4 regions of the Streptomyces sp. NPDC056128 genome follow, and region 2 is predicted to be linked to each of the others. Evidence: riboswitches for the same ligand, from Rfam matches in the RefSeq annotation. Region 2 holds a riboswitch; each other region holds the start of a gene.
The links. A riboswitch is a leader RNA that binds a small molecule or an ion and turns the genes downstream of it on or off. The one in region 2 is predicted to bind cyclic di-AMP.
Positions count from the first base shown of each region.

Region 1: another riboswitch for cyclic di-AMP. It lies ahead of ACFC1X_RS19260 (M23 family metallopeptidase); the one in region 2 lies ahead of ACFC1X_RS09080 (transglycosylase SLT domain-containing protein).
Region 3: another riboswitch for cyclic di-AMP. It lies ahead of ACFC1X_RS03330 (peptidoglycan DD-metalloendopeptidase family protein); the one in region 2 lies ahead of ACFC1X_RS09080 (transglycosylase SLT domain-containing protein).
Region 4: another riboswitch for cyclic di-AMP. It lies ahead of ACFC1X_RS38235 (M23 family metallopeptidase); the one in region 2 lies ahead of ACFC1X_RS09080 (transglycosylase SLT domain-containing protein).

Region 1 is NZ_JBHJVQ010000009.1:8,837-11,016, forward strand. Features, by position in the region: gene ACFC1X_RS19255 (aldo/keto reductase) at 1-69, opposite strand, end outside; gene ACFC1X_RS19260 (M23 family metallopeptidase) at 205-1,245, opposite strand; cyclic di-AMP (ydaO/yuaA leader) riboswitch at 1,257-1,412, opposite strand; gene ACFC1X_RS19265 (PP2C family protein-serine/threonine phosphatase) at 1,637-2,180, opposite strand, start outside.
Region 2 is NZ_JBHJVQ010000003.1:218,935-221,114, reverse strand. Features, by position in the region: gene ACFC1X_RS09085 (polyprenyl synthetase family protein) at 1-348, opposite strand, end outside; cyclic di-AMP (ydaO/yuaA leader) riboswitch at 916-1,071, shown strand; gene ACFC1X_RS09080 (transglycosylase SLT domain-containing protein) at 1,076-1,567, shown strand; gene ACFC1X_RS09075 (HAD family hydrolase) at 1,593-2,180, opposite strand, start outside.
Region 3 is NZ_JBHJVQ010000001.1:767,130-769,309, reverse strand. Features, by position in the region: gene ACFC1X_RS03335 (SGNH/GDSL hydrolase family protein) at 1-62, opposite strand, end outside; gene ACFC1X_RS03330 (peptidoglycan DD-metalloendopeptidase family protein) at 268-1,212, opposite strand; cyclic di-AMP (ydaO/yuaA leader) riboswitch at 1,217-1,373, opposite strand; gene ACFC1X_RS03325 (tyrosine-protein phosphatase) at 1,800-2,180, shown strand, end outside.
Region 4 is NZ_JBHJVQ010000043.1:42,648-44,827, reverse strand. Features, by position in the region: gene ACFC1X_RS38240 (M16 family metallopeptidase) at 1-568, shown strand, start outside; cyclic di-AMP (ydaO/yuaA leader) riboswitch at 760-924, shown strand; gene ACFC1X_RS38235 (M23 family metallopeptidase) at 937-1,701, shown strand; gene ACFC1X_RS38230 (GntR family transcriptional regulator) at 1,901-2,180, shown strand, end outside.

The DNA.
Region 1 (2,180 bases), on a different contig from region 2:
GACGTTGCCGCCGAGGGCGAGGGGGAAGACCTCCAGGTCGGAGGAGCCGAGCTTGCGCAGAGAAGTCATGTAGGGCGTCAACGAACGCACCGGATCAGGTCATTCCGGTACGGACGCGAAAACCCCGCAAACCGGCAGCCCTGACGTCGGGGGGTTGCCGTCAGGACCGCCGGGGACCAGCGGGGAAGCGGATGGGCCGGTGACTCAGGGGGTGAGGCCCTTGCTCTGCAGCCAGGCCATCGGGTCGATGCCGGAGCCGCCGTCGGTGTGGACCTCCATGTGGAGGTGGGCGCCGGTGACGTTGCCGGTGGCGCCGACGCGGCCGATGACGTCACCGGTGGTGACCTCCTGGCCGACGCTGACGCTGATGGAGGACTGGTGGGCGTACCAGATCTCGGTGCCGTCATCCAGGGTGAGCACGGTCTTGTAGCCGTACGACCCGTCCCAGCCGGCCGACGTGATGGTGCCGCTGTGCACGGCCTTGAGCAGCGTGCCCGTGGGTGCGGCGAAGTCGAGGCCGGTGTGGTGGCCGGAGGACCAGTAGGCGCCGGCCTGGCCGAAGGTCGAGGAGATCGTGTACGAGGAGGTCGGCAGCGTGAACTGCTTGGCCAGCTTGGCCAGGCGCTCGGCCTCGGCCTTCTTCGCGGCCTCCTCCTCCGCCTTCTTCTTGGCGGCGGCGGCCTTGGCCTCGGCCTCCTTCTCCGCCTTGGCGGCGGCTTCCGCGGCCTTCTTCTCGGCGGCCGCGGCGGCCTCGGCGGCGGCCTTGGTCTCGACCTGGGCCTGCTGCTGCTCGGCCTGCGCCATGATCCGGGCCCGCAGGGACTCACCGGCGCCCGCGGTGTCGGTGCCCTCCGTGGTGTCGGCGGCGGCGGTCACGCCGATGCCGCTGAGCGGGGTGCTGGAACCCTCCGGCTGCGGCGCGTCCTCGTCGGAGATGAGCGAGCCGACGTTGGGCAGGTCCGGCATGGAGATCGACACCGGCGGCTTGCCGGTCTGCGCGCTGGCCATGCCGCCCGCGCCGACGGCGGCTATGACACCGACGCCCAGGACGGTGGAGCTGCGGGCGAGCCCGCCACGCTGCTTGGCGACGCGGTGCCGGCCGCGTACGGGGCGGATGGAGTCCTCGGTGGGATTCCACTCCTCCCAAGGGCCCTCTTCGGTGCGGTAACTCTCGTAGCCGAAGGTTTCGGTGTCGTGCCGACTGGGCACGAACGGGGCCTCGGGGGCAGGCCGGTTGGACGCCACGTGGGCGTACTCCTTTCCTTCCTTTCGCCTACCGGGTTAGCTGACGGGTTCGGAGCAGGAAGGTCTCCTACGCGCGCATGCAGCCGTGTTGCCACGACGTCAAACGCCCGATTCACCCCAATGTGGTGGTTCCCCGGTTCCCTTGCGGGATTCGGCGCGTGCGCACGGAGCCGCCTTCTGTGACGGCTGGGACGACCGCGCTGCGTTATCGAACGTTAATAGACCCGGGGCCCGGATTCCAAGCTGTTCCTCTTGATCATTAACGAAAACAGCCCGGACGTACACCTCAGGATCGGTGAAAACCGGGCGAGTTGACCGCCGGTCAGTATTCCCCTTCACGCCACTTTCTTCTGACGGATCGTCAGTTGTTATGCGGAGGGACGCCACCCCGTCACGGCTCGTGACAATGATCATGCTCGCCGCGCCGTGGCCGCCGTACGGCGAGCAGCGCCATGTCGTCCGCCATCCCGCCCCCGGAGTGGCGGCGCACGTCGCGGGCGAGGGTGTCGAGCAGCTTCGCCGGGTGGCGGAAGACGCGGCCGGACAGCCGCGCGTACGGATCGTAGAACTCCCCCCGGTCGTCCCGGGCTTCCGACAGCCCGTCGGTGTACAGCAGCAGCGTGGCCCCACCGGGGAAGGCGGTCTCCTCCGCGCGGTCGGGCCACACGCCCAGCTCGCCCATGCCGAGCGGCAGCGCCGACTCCCGGGCGGGCAGCGACCCCACGGTGCCGTCGCCGTGGAGCAGCAGGGGCGGCGGATGCCCGCGGTTGACGATGCGTACGGTCCCGGCGCCGTGCGGGAGTTCGGCCAGGACGGCGGTGGTGAAGCCCTCGAAGGCGTCCAGTCCCTCGCGCCGGGTGCCCTCGCGGGCCAGCGCCCGCTCCAGGCGCTGCGCCACCGCCTCCAGCGTCGCCTCCTGTTCGGCGGCCTCCCGG
Region 2 (2,180 bases):
CGAGTTGTCCCAGCGGACGTTGGCGCTGGCGACCCCGCGCCGCACGGCGGCCTCGTCCATCACGTCGTCGTGGTACAGCGTGGCCAGGTGGGTCAGCTCCACCACCACGGCCGAGGGCACGATCCCGGGGGCGTAGGGGTCGCCGAACTGGGCCGAGAGCATCACCAGGAGCGGCCGGAACCGCTTGCCGCCGGCCCGCACCAGGTGCTGGGCGGCCTCCGTGATGAAGGGCACCTCGCTTTTGGTTGCTTCAAGCAACCCTTCCTCGACCGCGACCAATCCGGCCTGGACATCGGCTTCCAGAGCCTGGTCCCGCACGCTCAGCCCGAACGGCCCGACGACGGTCACGAGGGGTCTCCTGTCTGCTGGTGCCTACTGGCGATTACCTGGTTTGTCGATAGGTCGCTGCCACCACTCGAGTCAGCGTATCCGGTCACCTTTCGATCACCGCTAGCGCCCACCGTTACAGGCCGGTCGGTATCGGATCATGAGCGGTATGTTTTTGATCAGTCGATATGAGCACATATTGGCCGATTTCAATATCGCCTCCCCGGTCCCGAACGGATGCCCTCCCGGCGCGCGAAAACACCGGACGGGTGAAGCACTCTGCATCGAGGGCCGGTTGGGGCGCAGTTGGGATTAATGCCCGTTTTGCCGCGCTTGTTGAGGCCCGTGAGTTGGCTCACTCTGCAGCACCCTCGGGCAACCCCGCCGCAACCTGTGCCCTCCCTTTGCGCCGCAAGCCAGTTGAGGCTTGGCAACCGCAAAGGATCAAGACCCCGAAATGCCTCAGACCAAGGTCAACAGGACGTTGGGTGATTCCTGCACTTGTTCCGGACATGTGCTCTCGCATACGTTCCCGGCCTGTCGGGCGGACGCCGAATCCTGCCATCGCCCGGACACACAGTCATCCACTCAACTCACTCGCCGGCAGGAGCGGGGGACCCAGGTAAGTCGCCGCACCGGTCACCACCGGAGCGGCTCGGGGTGAAGCCGTACCCGTCAGGGCGCGGCCGGGCACCTCCCCGCCCGAACCCGACAGCTCACCTCGCAGGCGTCAGGAGAGGGACACAGCATGTCTGCCATCGGTCAGAACCGTCACGCCCGGACCACCCGCATCGCCCGCAAGCTCGCCGTGGCCGGCACCGGTGCCGCGGTGCTCGCCCTGCCGCTCATCGGCGCCACCGGCGCGTCCGCGGCCACCCCGGCCGCCACCAAGACCGCCGCCACGGCGGCGACGACGTACCCGGACAACCTCGACGGCTGGATCCGCGAGTCGATGGACATCATGGCGCAGCACGGCATCCCCGGCTCGTACGACAGCATCCACCGCAACATCATGCGGGAGTCGTCCGGCAACCCGCTGGCCATCAACAACTGGGACATCAACGCCATCAACGGCACCCCGTCCAAGGGCCTGCTCCAGGTGATCGCCCCGACCTTCCAGGCGTACCACGTCGAGGGCACCTCCTGGGACCCGTACGACCCGGTCGCCAACATCACCGCCGCCTGCAACTACGCGGCCGACCGCTACGGCTCGATCGACAACGTCTTCGGCGCGTACTGAGCCGTACTGAGCTGTACAGGGACGTTCAGAAGATCCGTTCGAGGACGACGGCCACGCCGTCGTCCTCGTTCGTCGTGGTGACCTCGTCGGCCACCGCCTTGAGTTCGGAGTGGGCACCGGCCATGGCGACGCCGTGCGCCGCCCAGTCGAACATGGGGATGTCGTTGGGCATGTCGCCGAAGGCGATCGTGCGCCGGCGGCCCACCCCCAGGTGCTCGGCGGCCAGCGCCAGGCCGGTCGCCTTGGTGATGCCGCACGGCTGCAGCTCCACCGTGCCGGGCCCCGACATGGTGACCGTCGCGAGGGAGCCGACCACCGCGCGCGCGGTCGACGCCAACTCGTCGTCGCTCAGGTCGGGGTGGCGCAGCAGCACCTTGCTGATCGGGGTGCGCCACAGCTGGTCGCGCCGCTCCACCCGCACCGCGGGCAGCGTGGGGTGGGGCATCAGGTACCCGGGCTCGATGAGGGTCAGGCCGTCGACGCCGTCCTGGTCGACCGCGGCGTACACCTGGCCCACCTCGGCCTCGATCTTGCCGAGCGCGGTCTCCGCCAGCTCCCGGTCCAGGGTCACCGACCACAGCATCCGGTGCGCGCCGGCGTCGTACACCTGCGC
Region 3 (2,180 bases), on a different contig from region 2:
GGGCCGCGGTCGCCGACGCCCTCGGTGAAGCTGTCCCCCAGCGCCACGTACGACCCGATCACTGCTCTGCTGTCATTCTTCGAATCGTCTGCCACATCGGGCCATGATTCACCTTGGAATGTGACCTACGCGACCGTAGGAAGGGATTGACGGTCGGTGAGAAAGGCCACGCCTAAAGGCTTGGTCAATTCCGGAATACACCGAAGGCCGGACCCGGGGATCGGGGTCCGGCCTTCGGTGGCGTGGGGGCTGCGCCCTGGCCGTGCGTCAGAGAGAGACGCCGTGCGAGCGCAGGAACGCGACCGGGTCGATGTCCGACCCGTAGTCCGGCGTGGTGCGGATCTCGAAGTGCAGGTGCGGACCGGTCACGTTGCCGGTGGCACCCGAGAGGCCGACCTGCTGGCCCGCCGTCACCGACTGGCCGGCGGAGACGGAGAGGGAGGAGAGGTGGGCGTACTGGGCGTAGTGGCCGTCGGCGAGCTGGATGACGACCTGGTTGCCGTACGCACCGCCGGGGCCGGCGGAGACGACGGTGCCCGCGCCGACGGCCTTGAGCGGGGTGCCGGTCGGGACGACGAAGTCGGTGCCGGTGTGGTAGCCGCTGGACCACATGCTGCCGGACTGGTGGTACGGGGTACCGACGGTGCCGCCCGCGACGGGGGAGGTGTAGCCGCTGCTGGTGCCGGCGTCCGAGGCGGAGGCCTGCTCGGCGTCCGTGGACTTCTCGGCCGGCTTGGCGGCGGGCTTCTCCGCCTCGGCCGGCTTCTCGGCGGCGGGCTTCTCGGCGGCCGGCTTCTCCGACTGGGCGGCGGACGGGGCCTTCGGCTGGGCGGCCTTGGCGCCGACCGAGAGCTTGAGGCCGGGGTGGATCAGCGACGGGTCCGAACCGACGGCCTCGCGGTTGTCCTCGTACAGCTTCTTCCAGCCGCCGTCGACGTTCTGCTCGTCGGCGATCCGCGAGAGGTAGTCGCCGCTCTTGACGGTGTAGGTCCGCGCGTCCGAGTTCTTCTCGGCGCCATTCGCGGCGGCCTTCTTCGCCGTCGTCGGAATGGACTGCACGGACTGCTCGGAAACGGAGTGCGCGGGGGCGGCGTTGGCGCCGGCGGCCCCGATCAGCGGGAGCGCGAGCGCGGCGCCACCGGTTCCGGCGACGGCGATGGTGCGGGTCAGGCGCATGGCCCTGGTACGGCGGTGCTTACCCTTCGCGGGCATGGCGAATTCCTCTCCGGCGCCTGCGAGGTGAGCTGTCGGGTTCGGGCTGGAGATGCCCGGCCGCGCCGAAACGCGGCTTCACCCCAAGCCGTTCCGGGAACCGGAACAGGCATTCGTACCTGTGGGTCCCCCGCTCCTGCCGGTACGGGTGGTGGATGAGAGTGGGCTCCGGTCGGCGGCAGGATTAGGCGTCCGTCCGGATCGGTGGTGAACGTAAGGGACCAAGACGCACCCGGACAAGCGAAGGGTTCCGCCGGAAGGTGTTCCGATTGATCCTTTACGGGAATATCCGGTCACACTCCGTCGATTCGGGGAATGGCATTTCGAGCGAACGTCCTTGAAAACCGGCTTGATTACGTGGACATGACGGGCGACGCACGGTTACGGATATGACGCTGCTCACGCGCCACTTCTCCACCCTTTCGCATTTCAGCGCCAGTTGGAATTAAGGCGTCAATTCGGACAGAAGGCCCGAGGCCGCCCTTAATGCCCTGTGGACAACTCATTGGCGCAGACAGGGGATGCCGTATCGTCGAGGCGAGCCCGCCGCCGAGCAGCGTCGGCGGGGCGGAGTGGGAGGAGTCCCCGTGACGCAGCAGGTCCCGTCGACCGAACCCGAGCTGACCGGTGTGCGCAATTTCCGGGACGTCGGCGGACTGCCGGCCGCGGACGGGCGACGGGTGCGGCAGGGCGTGCTGTTCCGCAGCGGCCACCTGGCGCACGCCACCGGGGAGGACGCCGCCTTCCTGGCCACCCTCGGCCTGCACACCATCTTCGACTTCCGCAACGCGGCCGACCAGAAGCTGGAAGGCCCGGACGTCGAGCTGCCGGGCGTCCGCAATGTGAACCTGCCGCTGAGCGACCCGGCGGACGGCGCCGAGTTCTGGAAGATGGTCCGCGACGGCGACCTCGACCAGCTGCACGAGATCCTGGCCGACGGCAAGGGCGCCCACCGGATGATCGCGTCC
Region 4 (2,180 bases), on a different contig from region 2:
CGACCGGCACGACCGCGTGTGGGCCGCACAGGTGCTCGGCACCTACTGCCTCGGCGGCACCCTCACCTCCCGCCTGGACCGCGTCCTGCGCGAGGAGAAGGGCTACACCTACGGCGTCCGGGCGTTCGGGCAGGTGCTGCGGTCCGCGCCGGACGGCACCGGCGCCGCCATGCTCGCCATCAGCGGCTCCGTCGACACCCCCAACACCGGTCCCGCCCTGGAGGACCTGTGGACGGTGCTGCGCAAGCTCGCCGCGGAGGGGCTCACCGACCCCGAGCGTGACGTGGCCGTGCAGAACCTGGTGGGTGTGGCGCCGCTGAAGTACGAGACGGCCGCGGCCGTGGCGAGCACCCTGGCCGACCAGGTCGAGCAGCATCTGCCCGACGACTACCAGGCGACGCTCTACCGTCAACTGGCCGCCACGGGCACCGTGGAGGCCACGGCGGCGGTCGTGAACGCCTTCCCGGTCGACCGTCTGGTGACCGTCCTCGTCGGTGACGCCGCGCAGATCAAGGAGCCCGTCGAGGCCCTCGGCATCGGTGAAGTCACCGTGGTGGCGGCCGAATAGCGGCACGCGCGGGAGGAGGCCCCGGTGACCGGAGTGTCACCGGGGCTGCCGTTTGTCCGAATTGAGGGAGAGGCTGCCTGTCTGCCCTGTGGCATGCGCTACAAAAGCGCTGTTGCGTTTGAGGATTGAACACAGCCGCGTTTAGCGTCATCCGGGCTGTTCGTCAGGCAGTGCGCCGCACCCGCGGCACCGGACAGTCATCGCCGAGTCCCCGTACGGCGCGAGCCAGGGGAGCCGGGGACCCACCGTAGTCCCTGGGGTGAATCGGACGCCCGCGCGCGCAGCGAGGGGGTCCGTAGGAGACCTTCCTGCTCCGAACCCGTCAGCTAACCCGGTAGGCGAGAGGGAAGGAAAGGACCAGCCTCTACATGGCGTTCACGCGCGCCACCGGGAAGCACCGGCGTCCCAGCAGGATGCACCGCAGTACCGCCCGCGCGGCGGGTGTCGCGGCCCTCGCCACCACCGGCGTCGTCGGCACCCTCGCGGCTCCGGCGCTCGCCGCCGAGCCCGAGGTGGAGCGGAGCGGACTCACCCCGGTCATCAGCATCGGCGACTCCCTGGCCGAGGAGATCGACGCCCAGGCCCTCGCACAGCGGCAGGCCGCCGCGGACGCCGCCGCCCGTGAGGCGGCCCAGGAGGCCGCGCGCGAGCGGGCCGCCGAGGCGGCCAAGGAGGCGCGCGAGGCCAAGGAGCGCGCCGCGCGGGAGGCGGAGCGCAAGCGCCTCAACACCTTCGTCCCGCCGATCACCTCCTCCTACGTCTCCACCGCGTACCAGGCCGGCAGCTCCCTGTGGTCCTCCGGCAGCCACACCGGCATCGACTTCCACGCCTCCAGCGGTACGACCGTGCACGCGGTCGGCGTCGGCACCGTCGTCGAGGCCGGCTGGGGCGGGGCGTACGGCAACCAGGTCGTGATCAAGATGCACGACGGCACGTACACGCAGTACGGGCACCTGTCGTCCGTCGGCGTCTCCGTCGGCCAGTCGGTCGACCCCGGCCAGCAGATCGGCCTCTCCGGCGCCACCGGCAACGTCACCGGGCCCCACCTGCACTTCGAGGCCCGTACGAGCCCCGAGTACGGCTCGGACATGGACCCCGTCGCCTACCTCCGCTCCCACGGCGTGAACGTCTGACGGCGGACCCCGCCACACCATCCGAAAGCCCCGGCCTCCGAGCCGGGGCTTTCGGTTTTCGTCGGCGCGCGGCCGCCCGTCGTAGGCCAAAAAATATCCATGAAATCCGCTCCGCCGTCGGAATATCCGCTTGATTGGCCTAGAGTCGCTGGACACGTCAATCGTCGACGTTTCACGGGGATTAAGGCGGAGGTCGGTCATGCGTATTCCGGCGCATTCGGTGTGCACGGCGATCCGGGACGACATCGTCGCCGGAGTCCACGCGCGCGGGGGCCGGCTCACCGAGGAACTCCTCGCCCGCCGCTACGGCGTCTCCCGCGTCCCGGTCCGCGAGGCCCTGCGCACGCTGGAGGCCGAGGGCTTCGTGGTGACCCGGCGGCACGCGGGCGCGTGCGTCGCGGAACCGACCGAACAGGAGGCCGCCGACCTGCTGGAGACCCGTACGCTCCTGGAGCCCCTCGGCGCCGCCCGGGCCGCCC